Regions from separate parts of the Citrobacter telavivensis genome, predicted to be linked through region 2. Evidence: predicted binding sites of a transcription regulator. Region 2 holds the regulator's gene; the other holds the start of a gene.
What was found. The regulator LexA, encoded in region 2, represses DNA repair genes until DNA is damaged. The targets are predictions, from matches to a motif close to TNCTGTATGTACATACAGNA.
Positions count from the first base shown of each region.

Region 1: uvrB (excinuclease ABC subunit UvrB) is a predicted target of LexA. The motif match lies at 2,156-2,175, and genes of this name have one in related genera.

Region 1 covers NZ_JBGUBF010000001.1:566,696-574,179, reverse strand. The annotation lists gene yvcK (uridine diphosphate-N-acetylglucosamine-binding protein YvcK) at 1-5, shown strand, start outside; gene uvrB (excinuclease ABC subunit UvrB) at 61-2,082, opposite strand; gene bioD (dethiobiotin synthase) at 2,647-3,333, opposite strand; gene bioC (malonyl-ACP O-methyltransferase BioC) at 3,326-4,081, opposite strand; gene bioF (8-amino-7-oxononanoate synthase) at 4,065-5,222, opposite strand; gene bioB (biotin synthase BioB) at 5,219-6,259, opposite strand; gene bioA (adenosylmethionine--8-amino-7-oxononanoate transaminase) at 6,336-7,484, shown strand, end outside.
Region 2 covers NZ_JBGUBF010000006.1:61,189-68,672, forward strand. The annotation lists gene ubiC (chorismate lyase) at 1-107, shown strand, start outside; gene ubiA (4-hydroxybenzoate octaprenyltransferase) at 120-992, shown strand; gene plsB (glycerol-3-phosphate 1-O-acyltransferase PlsB) at 1,127-3,547, opposite strand; gene ACERJC_RS20245 (diacylglycerol kinase) at 3,718-4,086, shown strand; gene lexA (transcriptional repressor LexA) at 4,210-4,818, shown strand; gene dinF (MATE family efflux transporter DinF) at 4,903-6,228, shown strand; gene ACERJC_RS20260 (CsbD family protein) at 6,359-6,568, shown strand; gene zur (zinc uptake transcriptional repressor Zur) at 6,646-7,161, opposite strand; gene ACERJC_RS20270 (conjugal transfer protein TraF) at 7,474-7,484, shown strand, end outside.

The sequences.
Region 1 (7,484 bases), on a different contig from region 2:
GATGAGTATTTTATTGCCGGATGGCGCTTCGCTTATCCGGCCTACAAAGCCTGGCCTGGACTACGACGCGGCGATAAACAGTTCACGCAGCTGATGCAGTTGATCGCGGATCTGCGCGGCCTCTTCGAACTCCAGGTTCTGCGCATGCTGCATCATCTGCCCTTCCAGCTCGTGAATCTTCTGCTGCAGCGCTTTTGGCGTCATGTCCAGTTCGACCACATCCGACTTCGCCGCGGAACGCGACTTGCCTCTGCCCTTCGCCTTGGTTTTCGCGATGTTCTGCCCCAGCGCCAGAATATCGACCACTTTTTTATTCAGGCCCTGCGGGATAATGCCGTGCTCTTCGTTGTACTGCTGCTGTTTCTCGCGACGGCGTTCGGTTTCGCTAATCGCCTTCGCCATTGAGGCCGTGATTTTGTCGCCGTAGAGAATCGCCTTCCCGTTGATGTTACGCGCCGCACGACCGATGGTCTGAATCAGCGAACGTTCGGAACGCAGGAACCCTTCCTTGTCGGCGTCGAGAATCGCCACCAGCGACACCTCAGGCATATCGAGACCTTCGCGCAACAGGTTGATCCCCACCAGCACGTCAAACTCGCCCAGACGCAGGTCACGAATGATTTCCATACGCTCCACGGTATCGATGTCCGAGTGCAGATAGCGCACCCGCTCGCCGTGCTCTTCCAGATATTCGGTAAGATCTTCCGCCATCCGTTTGGTCAGCGTGGTCACTAGCACACGCTCGTTGATCTGCGCGCGCTTGCGGATCTCAGAAAGCAGATCGTCCACCTGCGTTGCCACCGGACGCACTTCAATCACCGGATCCAGTAACCCTGTCGGACGCACCACCTGATCAACCACATCGCCGCCGGATTTCTCCAGTTCGTAATTGCCCGGCGTCGCAGAAACGTAGATGGTCTGCGGTGCCAGCGCTTCAAACTCTTCGAACTTTAACGGCCGGTTATCCAGCGCCGACGGCAGACGGAAACCGTACTCCACCAGCGTCTCTTTACGCGCGCGGTCGCCACGATACATCCCACCAATCTGCGGGATAGTCACGTGGGATTCATCCACCACCAGCAAACCGTCGGCGGGCAGATAGTCAAACAACGTCGGCGGCGGCTCACCCGGCCCGCGTCCTGAGAGAAAGCGCGAGTAGTTTTCAATCCCCGAGCAGTAGCCCAGCTCGTTCATCATCTCCAGGTCAAACTGGGTACGTTGGCTCAGACGCTGCTCTTCCAGCAGTTTGTCATTAGCGAGCAGGACTTTACGTCGTTCAGCCAGTTCGACTTTGATCTCTTCCATCGCCTGCACAATGCGCTCACGCGGGGTCACGTAGTGCGTTTTCGGGTAGATGGTGTAGCGCGAAATGGTGGACTCCACCTGCCCGGTCAGCGGGTCAAACAGCGACAAACGCTCCACCTCTTCGTCAAACAGCTCAACGCGCAGCGCAATGTCGTCGGATTCCGCCGGGAAGATGTCGATCACTTCACCGCGCACGCGGAAGGTCCCGCGCTGGAAAGCCTGATCGTTGCGGGTATATTGCAGTTCGGCCAGTCGACGCAGAATGGCGCGCTGATCGATGATCATCCCTACCGTCATATGCAGCATCATCTTCAGGTATAAATCCGGATCACCCAGACCATAGATGGCAGAAACGGATGCCACGACGATCACGTCACGGCGCTCCAGCAATGCTTTGGTGGCAGACAAACGCATTTGCTCAATGTGTTCGTTCACCGACGCATCCTTTTCGATGAAGGTATCAGAGCTGGGAACGTACGCTTCCGGCTGATAGTAGTCGTAGTAGGAGACGAAATACTCGACGGCGTTATCCGGGAAAAACTCTTTCATTTCGCCATAAAGCTGCGCCGCCAGCGTTTTGTTGGGTGCCAGCACCATCGTCGGGCGCTGTAGATCGGCAATCACATTGGCGATGGTGAAGGTTTTCCCTGACCCCGTTACGCCAAGCAGCGTCTGATGCGCCAGGCCGTCCTCCAGTCCCTCTTCCAGACGTCGTATCGCCTCGGGCTGATCGCCGGAAGGTTTAAATGCGGAATTCAGTTTGAACGGTTTACTCATGAGCAGCTACCTGAAGGAATGGGCGGGCAGGTGTGTAATTTTACTCGCAGAGGATAATATTGCCAGTAAAATATACTGGATGAAAAAACAGTAACGCCTCATAATATTTGTGTTACGCGTGATAAAATCGGTTCGCAGGCGGCTAAAATTTCATCGCAGACAAGATATTATACCAGGAAGCGGGTTTATCCCCAGACCAATGACTTCGTTAACATTGTCAAGATGTGTTATGAAAGTTTTATTGCATTCAATGACCGCAATATGACAGCCATTGATTTTATCTAACGAGCTGTAAAACAACGACTATTTCGTAAAGCCGTCTTTCGCGCCAATTCAGCTGGAAGCCGCGTATTCTCTCGCTTGCCTTGTGTTTTCTAACTCTAATACACAAGGTTATCCACAGGAATAGTGGATAACTGCCTGCAGGCCGTATGGCCTGCCGCCTGGCAAATTCCCGGTCCGGCCCACCAGGACGCACATAAAAAAAAATTATCGCTAAATTTTGATTTTTATCAGCTAACGAAGCGCCCCTGGCAGGCGAGATCTTGCTCGCAATTTCGCCTCTTACTCGTCCACGAGCAAAGCGAGATCCAGATATTGTCCTGTGACCGCGTTTTCGGCTCCACCGTCAAGCCACGGGATTTCGCCCAACAGCGGCGCAGGGATGACCCGCTGAAGCGTCGTCATATACTCGTGGTGGCGTTTCCCCGGCGGCGTGACGTCATTCGCCACCCATCCGGCAAGCCGGAGTCCTGCCTGCTGTACCGCCTGCGCTGTCAGCATGGCATGGTTAATACATCCCAACTTTACGCCGACGACCAGGATAACCGGCAACCGCTCGCGCTGCACCCAGTCGGCGAAGGTCAAATCCTCCGCAAGCGGGGTAAACCAGCCGCCTGCGCCTTCGACCAACAGCCACTCCGCCTGTGCATCCAGCGCGCGTAATCCCTCTGACATCACGTCAGCATGAATCGGCCTCCCTTCATCGGCGCTGATGATATGCGGTGAGGTGGGTTCCGCGAAGGTGTAAGGATTCACCGCCGCATAGTCCAGCGCCAGACTGCTGTTGCGCTGAAGCGCCAGGGCATCGCTGTTGCGCAGTCCTTCTGGCGTCATTTCACTGCCTGAGGCGACGGGTTTATAGCCAGCCGTCCGGTAGCCCAGACTGCGCGCCGCCTGTAGCAGTGCACAGCTGGCGACGGTTTTACCGACTTCCGTGTCGGTGCCGGTGACAAAATAACGTTTAGTCACGTGTAATCACTCCTGCAAAAAGATGGTAGGTCAGAGGATATTTCCCCTGCCGCTGGGGCCAGGCCAGTTGAAGCTGCTGCAACTGCGAGCGGGTTAAGACGCGCGACGTGCGCCCCTCGTGCAAATGGGTCGCGCCGATACCTTTCAGCGAGCGCATGGCGCTCAGAGCGTCATCAAATTCCAGCGTCAGGGAGATCGATTGATGATGCCCCTGCCAGCCGCGCATCGCGTCACACAGCGCCTCACGGGATAAAAACCGGTTGCCATGCGCCCGGTCATCCACCGCGCGCCAGGCCTGATGAAGCTCCGGCAGCGAGTCCTGGGCCAGCGTGGTGAAGGCCACACGCCCGCCGGGACGCACGACCCGGTAAAGCTCGCTTAGCGCATGATGCAGACTGTCACACCACTGCACGGCCAGATTGCTCCAGGCCAGGTCGAACGACGCGGTGGCTAACGGCAGCGATTCGATGTCTCCGGCGAGATAGTGATGCGCCACATTCTGGCGACGCGCCTCGTCCAGCATCCGGGCAGAGAGATCCAGCGCGGTAACCTGGCTGCCCTGCTCGCGCCAGTAGCGACTCAGACGACCCGGCCCGCAGCCGGCATCCAGCACCTGCGAAAACGGGCGTTGCGGCAGTTGCGCCAGCAAGGCGTCTGCGCTCAGACGCTGCAATGTGGCGTGCTGTTCATAGTGCGCTGCCGCACGGCCAAACGCCGCTGCGACAGCCTGCTTATTCACTTGCCCCATGCAGCACCTCCAGCAAACGATCGATGTCCTCGGGCTCATGCGCCTGGGTTAACGTCAGGCGCAGACGGGCCGTCCCGGCGGGCACGGTCGGTGGACGGATAGCCGTGACCCAGCATCCCTGACGGCGCAGGGTGTCCGCCAGCCGTAACGCGCGTGCATTTTCGCCGACAATCAGCGGCTGGATGGCACTGTGCGACTGCGCCAGGGTGAAATCGGCGTGATTGACTGATGAACGAAAGCGCTGGATAAGCGCAGCCAGTTTCTCCCTGCGCGCGTCACCTTCCTGACTGCGAATCACCGAAAGCGACGCCTGTAGCGCCATCGCCTGCGCGGGCGGCATGCTGGTGCTGTATATCAGATGACGGGCGAACTGCAGCAGATAATCGGCAACGCTTTCGGAGCACAGGATCGCCGCACCGCTGACGCCAAACCCTTTGCCAAACGTCACCACCAACAGCGCCGGTTTTACCCGCTGCTGCCAGCAGCTCCCACGCCCCTCGTCCCCGCACACGCCAACACCGTGGGCGTCATCCACCAGCAGCCAGGCCTTTCGCGTCTGGGCAGCGCGCTGAATTTCCGCAAGCGGCGCGCTGTCGCCATCCATGCTGAACACCCCCTCGGTCACCACCAGCTGTCGCCCCGAACAGGGGACATCAAGCAGGCGCGTGAGATGCGACGCGTCGTTATGGGTAAAGCGGCGAAGCTGCGCCGGGCTTAGACTGGCCGCTTCCAGTAGCGAAGCATGGCTGAGGCGGTCAGCGACAATCCGGTCATCCTTTTCCATCAGCGCGGTAATCACCGCCTGGTTTGCGGCGAAACCGGAGATAAACAGCAGCGCGCGCGGATAGCCCAGCCAGTCGGCCAGTTCTTCTTCCAGTTGCTGATGGGCGATGGAATAACCGCTGACGTGACCCGAGCCGCCGCTGCCGACGCCAAACCGTTCCGATCCCTGCTGCCAGGCGCGAACGATGCGTGGATGGTGGCTTAAGCCCAGATAATCATTGCTGGAGAAATTGAGATAGCGCTGGTCGTTCGCCTCCAGCCAGCGACCGGCCCCCTGCACGACCGCGTAACGGCGGCGCAGAGTATCCGCCGAACGACGCGCCGTCAGCGCATCGTCGATTTTCCGTTGCCAGATCATACGGCAGCCGCGTTGTAGTAATTGTCGGTATCCGGCGTCAGCAGCGCCTGCTCCAGACGCGCACGCTGCTCGTTATCCCCCGCAAGCACCGACGTCTGCTGTGGATTCAGTCCCAGCTTATGGAAGAGCTGGAGATCTTTGTCCTCTTCCGGGTTTGGCGTGGTGAGCAGTTTGCAGCCGTAGAAAATGGAGTTGGCCCCGGCCATAAAGCACATGGCCTGCGTTTGCTCATTCATCTGCTCGCGACCGGCGGACAGACGAACATAAGAGGTCGGCATCATGATGCGCGCCACGGCAATGGTGCGAATAAAATCAAACGCGTCAACGTCATCGTTATCCGCCAGCGGCGTGCCCTTCACCTTCACCAACATGTTGATCGGCACGCTTTCCGGCGGGGTCGGCAGATTTGCCAGTTGCAGGAGCAGCCCGGCGCGGTCTGTCACCGTCTCGCCCAGACCGACGATGCCGCCAGAACAGACTTTGATCCCGGCTTCGCGCACTTTGTCCAGCGTATCGAGACGCTCCTGGTAGGAACGGGTGGTGATGATGTTGCCGTAGAATTCCGGCGACGTATCGAGGTTGTGGTTGTAATAGTCCAGCCCCGCCTCCGCCAGTCGCTGTGCCTGCGATTCATCGAGCGTGCCGAGCGTCATGCAGGCTTCCAGCCCCAGCGCTTTCACCCCCTGAACCATTTGCTGCAAATACGGCATATCACGCTCGTGCGGGTTCTTCCACGCCGCCCCCATGCAGAAACGGGTGGAACCCGCGTTTTTCGCTTTGCGCGCCGACTCCAGCACCTGCTCGACTTCCATCAGCCGCTCAGATTCAAGGCCCGTTTTATAGCGCGAACTTTGCGGGCAATATTTGCAGTCTTCCGGGCAGGCACCGGTCTTGATCGACAACAGCGTGCTGACCTGTACCTGACGAGGGTCAAAATGCTGACGGTGAATTTGCTGTGCCTCGAACAACAGATCCAGCAGCGGTTTTTCAAATAATTCGGTGACTTGCGACAGCGTCCAGCGAGAATGAGTGGTCATAATTTTATACTTTTTGTGGTGATAAGGGTGTAGACTTGTAAACCTAAAACTTTTTAATTTGGTTTACAAGTCGATTATGACAACGGACGATATCACTTTTGATCAGCGCCACATTTGGCACCCCTACACCTCGATGACGTCCCCGCTGCCGGTCTATCCCGTTGAACGGGCTGAAGGCTGCGAACTGATTTTATCCAGCGGTGAGCGCCTGATTGATGGCATGTCGTCATGGTGGGCCGCGATTCACGGCTACAATCACCCACAGCTCAATGCGGCGATGAAAACGCAGATTGACGCCATGTCACACGTGATGTTCGGTGGGATCACGCATGCCCCCGCCGTCAACCTGTGCCGTAAACTGGTCGCCATGACGCCCGCGACGCTTGAGTGCGTATTTCTCGCCGATTCCGGTTCCGTCGCGGTGGAAGTCGCGATGAAAATGGCGCTGCAATACTGGCAGGCGTTGGGTGAATCACGTCAGCGCTTCCTGACGTTCCGTAACGGCTATCACGGCGATACTTTCGGCGCGATGTCGGTCTGCGATCCGGACAACTCTATGCACAGCCTGTGGAAGGGCTATCTGCCGGAAAACCTGTTTGCCCCTGCGCCGCAAAGCCGGATGGATGGCGAGTGGGATGAGCGTGACATGGTGGCCTTCGCGCGCCTGATGGCTGCGCATCGTCATGATATCGCGGCAGTTATTCTTGAGCCGATCGTCCAGGGAGCGGGCGGTATGCGCATGTACCATCCCGAGTGGCTGCGCCGTATTCGCAAAATGTGTGACCGGGAAGGCATTCTGCTGATTGCCGATGAAATCGCGACCGGATTTGGCCGCACGGGCAAACTGTTTGCCTGCGAACACGCCGGGATCGCGCCTGATATTCTGTGTCTGGGTAAAGCGCTGACCAGCGGGACGATGACTCTCTCCGCCACCCTGACCACCCGCCAGGTGGCGGAAACCATCAGCGACGGCGAAGCGGGCTGTTTCATGCACGGCCCCACGTTTATGGGCAATCCGCTGGCCTGCGCGGTGGCAACCGCCAGTCTGTCTCTGCTGGAATCCGGCGACTGGCAGGCACAGGTATCGGCCATTGAAACCCAACTCCGTCAGGAACTCGCCCCGGCGCGGACGTCGCCGTGGGTGGCGGATGTTCGCGTGCTGGGGGCGATCGGCGTGGTGGAAACGACGCATCCGGTCAACATGGCGGCTCTGCAAAAATTCTTT
Region 2 (7,484 bases):
AAATTGGTTGTGATGCCGGGCTGTGGGGACGCCGTTCCCGACTGCGACTGAGCGGTAAGCCGCTGATGTTGACCGAACTGTTTTTACCCGCATCACCGTTGTACTAAGAGGAAAATAAAATGGAGTGGAGTCTGACGCAGAATAAGCTGCTGGCGTTTCACCGCTTGATGCGTACGGATAAGCCCATCGGCGCCTTACTGCTGCTCTGGCCGACGCTGTGGGCGCTGTGGGTGGCGACCCCTGGAGTCCCTCAATTGTGGATCCTGGCGGTGTTTGTCGCCGGGGTCTGGCTGATGCGTGCCGCCGGATGTGTGGTTAATGACTATGCCGATCGGAAATTCGACGGGCACGTTAAACGCACGGCGAACCGCCCGTTGCCCAGCGGCGCGGTGACGGAGAAAGAGGCCCGGACGCTGTTTGTCGTGCTGGTGGTGCTCTCGTTTCTACTGGTGCTGACGCTCAATACCATGACCATTCTGCTGTCAATTGCGGCGCTGGCGCTGGCGTGGGTCTATCCGTTTATGAAGCGCTACACCCATCTACCGCAGGTGGTGCTGGGGGCGGCGTTTGGCTGGTCGATTCCGATGGCCTTCGCGGCGGTGAGTGAATCGGTACCGTTGAGCTGCTGGCTGATGTTCCTGGCCAACATTCTGTGGGCGGTGGCCTACGACACGCAGTACGCGATGGTTGACCGCGATGACGATCTGAAAATCGGCATCAAATCGACCGCCATTCTGTTTGGCGAGCATGACAAGCTGATCATCGGTATCTTGCAGGTGGCGGTGCTGGCGCTGATGGCCCTGATTGGTTGTCTGAACGGCCTGGGGCTGGGCTATTACGGGTCTGTACTGGTCGCTGGCGCGCTGTTTGTCTGGCAGCAGAAGCTGATTGCCAACCGCGAACGTGAAGCGTGCTTCAAAGCGTTCATGAACAATAACTACGTGGGACTGGTACTCTTTATCGGTCTGGCGATGAGTTACTGGCACTTATAAAGCATCTTGTCCGATGGCGCTGCGCTTATTGGCCTACCAGACGGTAAGCCGATGTAGGCCGGATCAGGCGGAACGCCGCCATCCGGCAATCTGACATAAAAAAAGCCGGTCATCTCGACCGGCTTTTCTATGTATTACTCGCCTTGTGTTGCGCTCTCAATCGTCAGGCGCACATCCGACGTGATGAGCTCCGCCAGCATCTGATACACCTTCATCGTTTCGCCCGGTTCCGCATCGCCGGTATCGCTGATGTAACCCTCGTCACGCAGGGTCAGCACCAGTGAGCTGAACACCGCCTTGTCGAAGAATTCCGGTGCGTTGATACCGTGCAGCACGGACAAACGCTGCGCCACGGTGCGGCTTTCTTTCTCCAGCGTCCCGCGGTTGATAGACGGGTTGGCGCTCAGCAGCCAGAAGGTGATGGCATAGCGTTGCAGCGTTTCGCGCGCGCCCGCCGCCAGCAGTTGCAGCGTGCGGGAGTGGGCCGGGTTGATATGCAACTCGTCGTCCTGAACGGTAATCAGCCCCTGACGCTGCATTTCAGCCGTCAGCGCGTCAATCACGCCTGCCAGTTCATCACGCTCCCAGCGCAGGAACAGTTCGGCTTTCAGCATCGGGTAGAGCACGTCAACGTGTTGCAGCAGCGCTTCGCGGGAAATATGACGATGCTGGGTGACGATCGCCGCCATCAGTGAAGGCAACACCAGCATATGCGCGATGTTATTGCGATAGTAGGTCATCAGCACCGCCTGCTCGCGCGGCAGAATGATGATATCGCCAATGGTATCCTTCTCGACTTCGAACTTGTTCATCTGCAACGCGTGATCGATAAGATCGTCGGCGCTGACAGACGGTACGGTCGAATCAGAGGAATACGGCACATTGCGCATCAGATCCAGATAACAGTTGAGCTGCTCGGTCAGTTGCTCGCGGGTCAGCGAACGCTGACGAGAAGCTAGCAGCGCGGTGCAGCACAGGTTCATGGCGTTTGCCGCACCCGCGTTGTTAATACGCACCATCAGCTCTGCCGCAATCCCGTTCACCGTTGGCGTCAGCCAGGCTGGACGCACGGCTTCGATGGGATCGATAGACTCGCGCCACTCCGGCACGTGGTGATTCAGGTATGTCATCAACGGCATCGGCTCGCCAAAGTTCACGTAGCCCTGACCGAGATTACGCAGCTTGCTCAAGCCACGCAGCATCTGCGGCAGACTCTCTTTCTCTTTGGTTGCCCCGCGCAGCTCTTTGGCATAGGTTCCCACTTCCATCACGTGTTCGTAACCGATGTAAATCGGCACCAGGGTGATCGGACGGGTGCCACCGCGCAGCATCGCCTGGATAGTCATCGACAGCGTGCCGGTTTTCGGATCCAGCAGACGACCGGTACGGGAACGACCGCCTTCGACAAAGTATTCAACCGAGTAGCCGCGGCTGAACAGTTCGCCCAGATACTCACGGAAGACGGTGGAATAGAGCTTATTGCCCTTAAAGGTACGACGAATGAAGAACGCGCCCAGGCGGCGGAAGATCGGGCCTGCCGGCCAGAAGTTCAGGTTGATACCCGCGGCAATATGCGGCGGCACCAGCCCCTGGTGGTAGAGCACGTAAGAGAGCAACAGATAGTCCATGTGGCTGCGGTGGCAGGGAACATAGACAATTTCGTGCCCGTCGTGCGCCAGCTGGCGCACGCGCTCAGCGTTGTGAACGTTAATCCCCTGATAGAGCCGGTTCCAGGTGAAGCCCAGGATACGGTCAGTCAGGCGAATCATCTCGTATGAGAAGTTGGCGGCGATCTCTTCCATCAGCGCAATCGCGTTTTGCTGCGCCTTTTCATGGGAGATTTTCTTGCTGCGCGCTTCATCTTCTACCGCGCGGGCAATCGCTTTGGACGCCAGCAGCTTGTTGAAGAGATCCTGACGTGCAGGCAGACGTGGCCCCACAGCAGCCAGTCGCTGACGGGCAAAGTGCATACGCGCCACGCGTGCCAGTTTCTGCGCAATGATTTTATCCGTGCCGTGCTCATCGGCCATGCGGCGCAGGGAGACGGAAGGAGAGAAACGGACAAAGCTGTCGCGACCCAGCCAGGAGACGGCAACGAATTTCTGGATGCCGTTAAGCATACGCAGCGGCGGGTTAACCTCACCCTTCTCGCGACCCGGTGAGCGTCCAAACATCACCGACACCGGCACCATTTGCACATCCAGATCCGGATTGCTGCGATGCAGGTCGAGATAGTTATGGAACAGCTTAATGGACTCTTCTTTCGGCGTGTAATAGGTGAACACCCGCGGTCCGCCGTGAATGAACACATAGCGCGGTAACTGCGTGCCATCGATCTCCAGCGGCTCTAATGGGTCGGGGAGATCGTGCGCCAGGCATTGCGCGCGCAGCGTCAGCAAGTCCGCTTTGGAGTTGTACGGTAAAACGTACATAATTGGACGAGAGGTATCGAGTCCTAACTCCGGGGCAGGATCTGCCGGAATAGACTTGCTTTTTACCAGTACGCTTAATGGTAAATTCAGGATTTTGTAGTAAATTCGTGGCCAGCCGGACATAAACGATGTAAAGCCTCTGGTTAATAATGCAATTGCGTTGCAAGGATATCAGAAAGTCATGTGAATTTCTGGTGTATCCCGTCATACTTCGCGCCGCGTTGCCTTAACTCGAATCACATGAGTTAACAAGACAATGTCATTGACGCCAATAATGCAAAAAGGTTCTTTTAATGGCTAATAATACCACTGGATTCACCCGAATTATCAAAGCCGCAGGCTATTCCTGGAAAGGTTTTCGCGCCGCGTGGATTAACGAGGCCGCGTTCCGTCAGGAGAGCGTGGCGGTTTTGCTGGCCGTGGCTATCGCCTGTTGGCTGGATGTGGATGCCATTACGCGCGTGCTGTTGATTGGCTCCGTCATGCTGGTCATGATTGTTGAAATCCTGAACAGCGCCATCGAGGCCGTGGTGGACCGTATTGGTTCTGACTATCACGAACTCTCTGGTCGCGCAAAAGATATGGGCTCGGCGGCGGTGCTGCTCTCTATCATTGTGGCGCTGATCACCTGGGGCATCCTGCTGTGGACACATTTTCGCTAAGGTTTTTTCGACCCTGATTCCATAACAAGTTAAATCTGCTGTTGAATGTGCAGTTTGTGGTTCCAAAATCACCTTTAGCTGTATATACTCACAGCATAACTGTATATACACCCAGGGGGCGGAATGAAAGCGTTAACGGCCAGGCAACAAGAGGTGTTTGATCTCATTCGGGATCACATCAGCCAGACAGGTATGCCACCGACGCGTGCAGAGATCGCACAGCGTTTGGGGTTCCGTTCCCCAAACGCGGCTGAAGAACACCTGAAAGCGCTGGCGCGTAAAGGAGCAATTGAAATCGTCTCCGGCGCTTCTCGCGGCATTCGACTGCTGCAGGAAGAAGAAGAGGGTTTACCACTCATCGGTCGTGTTGCGGCGGGCGAACCCTTGCTGGCGCAGCAGCACATTGAAGGCCATTATCAGGTGGATCCGTCTTTGTTTAAGCCGAATGCCGATTTCCTGCTGCGCGTCAGCGGAATGTCGATGAAAGATATCGGCATTATGGATGGCGATTTGTTGGCGGTACACAAAACCCAGGATGTGCGTAATGGCCAGGTGGTTGTGGCGCGTATCGACGACGAAGTGACGGTCAAACGCTTGAAAAAACAGGGCAACAAAGTTGAGTTGCTGCCTGAAAACAGCGAATTTAAACCTATCCTGGTTGACCTTCGCGAACAGAATTTCACCATCGAAGGATTGGCCGTTGGCGTCATCCGTAACGGTGAATGGCTGTAGTATTCCTGTAGGCCGGATGAGGCGTTTACGCCGCCATCCGGCACTCTCACCACTCTCGTTATAACCTCTTCTCAGGCTCGCTCCATGCCGTTTTTTGCTTCTGCTGACAAAGCGCTCTGGCGTCTCGCCTTACCGATGATTTTCTCCAATATCACCGTTCCGCTGTTGGGACTGGTGGATACGGCGGTCATTGGTCACCTGGACAGCCCCGTGTATCTCGGCGGGGTGGCGGTGGGGGCGACGGCAACCAGTTTTCTGTTCATGCTCCTGCTCTTTTTACGCATGAGCACGACCGGGTTGACGGCGCAGGCGTTCGGTGCGAAGAATCCTCAGGCGCTGGCGCGGGCTCTGGTGCAACCGCTGATCCTGGCGTTGGGCGCAGGGGCAGTGATTGCGCTCTTTCGTACACCGATTATCGATCTGGCGCTGCACATTGTGGGTGGTAGCGAAGCGGTGCTGGAACAGGCAAGACGGTTTCTGGCCATTCGCTGGCTGAGCGCCCCGGCATCGCTGGCGAATTTGGTACTGCTCGGTTGGTTACTGGGCGTACAGTACGCGCGTGCGCCGGTGATCCTGCTGATTGTCGGCAATATCCTGAATATTGTGCTCGACCTCTGGCTGGTGATGGGGTTGCACATGAACGTGCAAGGGGCCGCGCTGGCGACGGTGATCGCGGAATATGCGACGCTGCTGATCGGTTTGCTGATGGTGCGCAAGGTGTTGCACCTGCGTGGCGTCTCCCTCGTTATGCTCAAACAGGCCTGGCGGGGAAACATTCGTCGTCTTCTGGCGCTCAATCGCGACATCATGCTGCGTTCACTGCTGCTGCAACTCTGCTTTGGCGCTATCACCGTGCTGGGGGCCAGACTGGGCAGCGATATCATCGCCGTTAACGCCGTATTGATGACGCTGCTGACGTTTACGGCCTATGCGCTGGATGGCTTTGCTTACGCCGTGGAGGCGCATTCCGGTCAGGCCTATGGTGCCCGCGACGGCAGTCAGTTACTGGAAGTCTGGCGTGCCGCGTGCCGTCAGTCTGGTATCGTCGCGCTGCTGTTTTCACTGGTTTATTTACTCGCCGGCGAACCGATCGTTGCGCTGCTGACATCACTACCGCAAATCCAACAACTGGCCGATCGCTACCTGCTCTGGCAGGCGATTTTGCCTCTGGTCGGCGTCTGGTGCTATCTGCTGGATGGCATGTTTATCGGCGCAACGCGGGCGGCTGAAATGCGCAACAGCATGGCGGTGGCCGCCGCCGGGTTTGCGCTGACGCTATTCGCGCTACCCGTGTTGGGTAATCACGGTTTATGGCTGGCGTTGGCGGTATTTCTGGCGCTGCGTGGGCTGTCATTAGCCTGGATCTGGCGGCGTCACTGGCGAAACGGAACCTGGTTTGCTGTCTCGTAATGGTTAAAGATTCTGAATAGTGAATTTAACCCAGAATCTATGACTACACTTAATCTCACGTCCAGCAGAAAACGAACGCAGTTGGGCGGTTTACTCTCACTATTCACAGCCTAATAAAGAGGACGTTATGATGAATAAAGACGAAGTCGGCGGTAACTGGAAACAGTTCAAAGGTAAAGTGAAAGAGCAGTGGGGCAAACTGACCGATGACGATATGACGGTCATTGAAGGTAAGCGTGATCAGCTGGTGGGTAAAATCCAGGAACGTTATGGTTACGCGAAAGACCAGGCGGAGAAAGAGGTCGATAGCTGGGAAAAACGCAACGACTATCGCTGGTAATCCCCCCTCTTACCCGTGAGTACAAGGATGTACACCCCTCTGTTTGCTTCGGGCGGCATCGCGTGCCGCCCACGCCCTTAACGGGGCTTCTTTTTAACCTGAATCGAATGGTCGTGCTGGCACTCGCCAGGATGACGACAGGCTTCTACTTCCACGCAGGCTGAACATAATCCGTGTGCTTCAATGACATTGTGGCGCAGGGCAAATCCCATCTTCGCTGCCAGCGTATGCATAATGTCTTCCACGCCTTCCGCACACTCTTCCTTCACCGCGCCGCAGCGGTCACAGATAAACATGGCGGAAGTATGGGTCGGCTGATCGAACAGGTAGCACAACACGTAGCTGTTGGTGGATTCGACTTTATGCACAAACCCTTGTTCAAGCAGAAAATCGAGGGCGCGATAGACCGTTGGCGGCTTGGCCTGCGGTTCGGATTCACGCAGCAGGTCGAGCAGATCGTAAGCGCTAATCGCGCCTTCCTGCAGGCTCATCAGACGCAACACTTCGAGGCGCTGTGGGGTCAGGCGCACATTGCGTTGCGCGCACAGTTTTTCAGCTTGCGCCAGCAACTCTTGCGTTGTGGTCTTTTCCATTGGGCACCTCGGATCGCATGGAGTAAGAAAACCCTCACTTTATCATGTTATGGGAGAAACGCCGAGTTCCAGACCAGAGCGATAAATCGCCCGCTAATCTTTCCCTGATTTACAAACTCTTCTATATATATTGAGGCATGTCACAAAAATAAACGCCCCGGCGATAAAAGGACGGGGCAAAACAGGCAACTTTTTCCTTGTTAATCACAGCAATGCTCCAGCTTTGTCCGGTTGATACTGGCAGAGACGATTTTCACCTGCGAATAAAATGGGCTTACTGTGAATAAAAATTTGAATATTTTGGTGGTGGCGATGACGGGCTC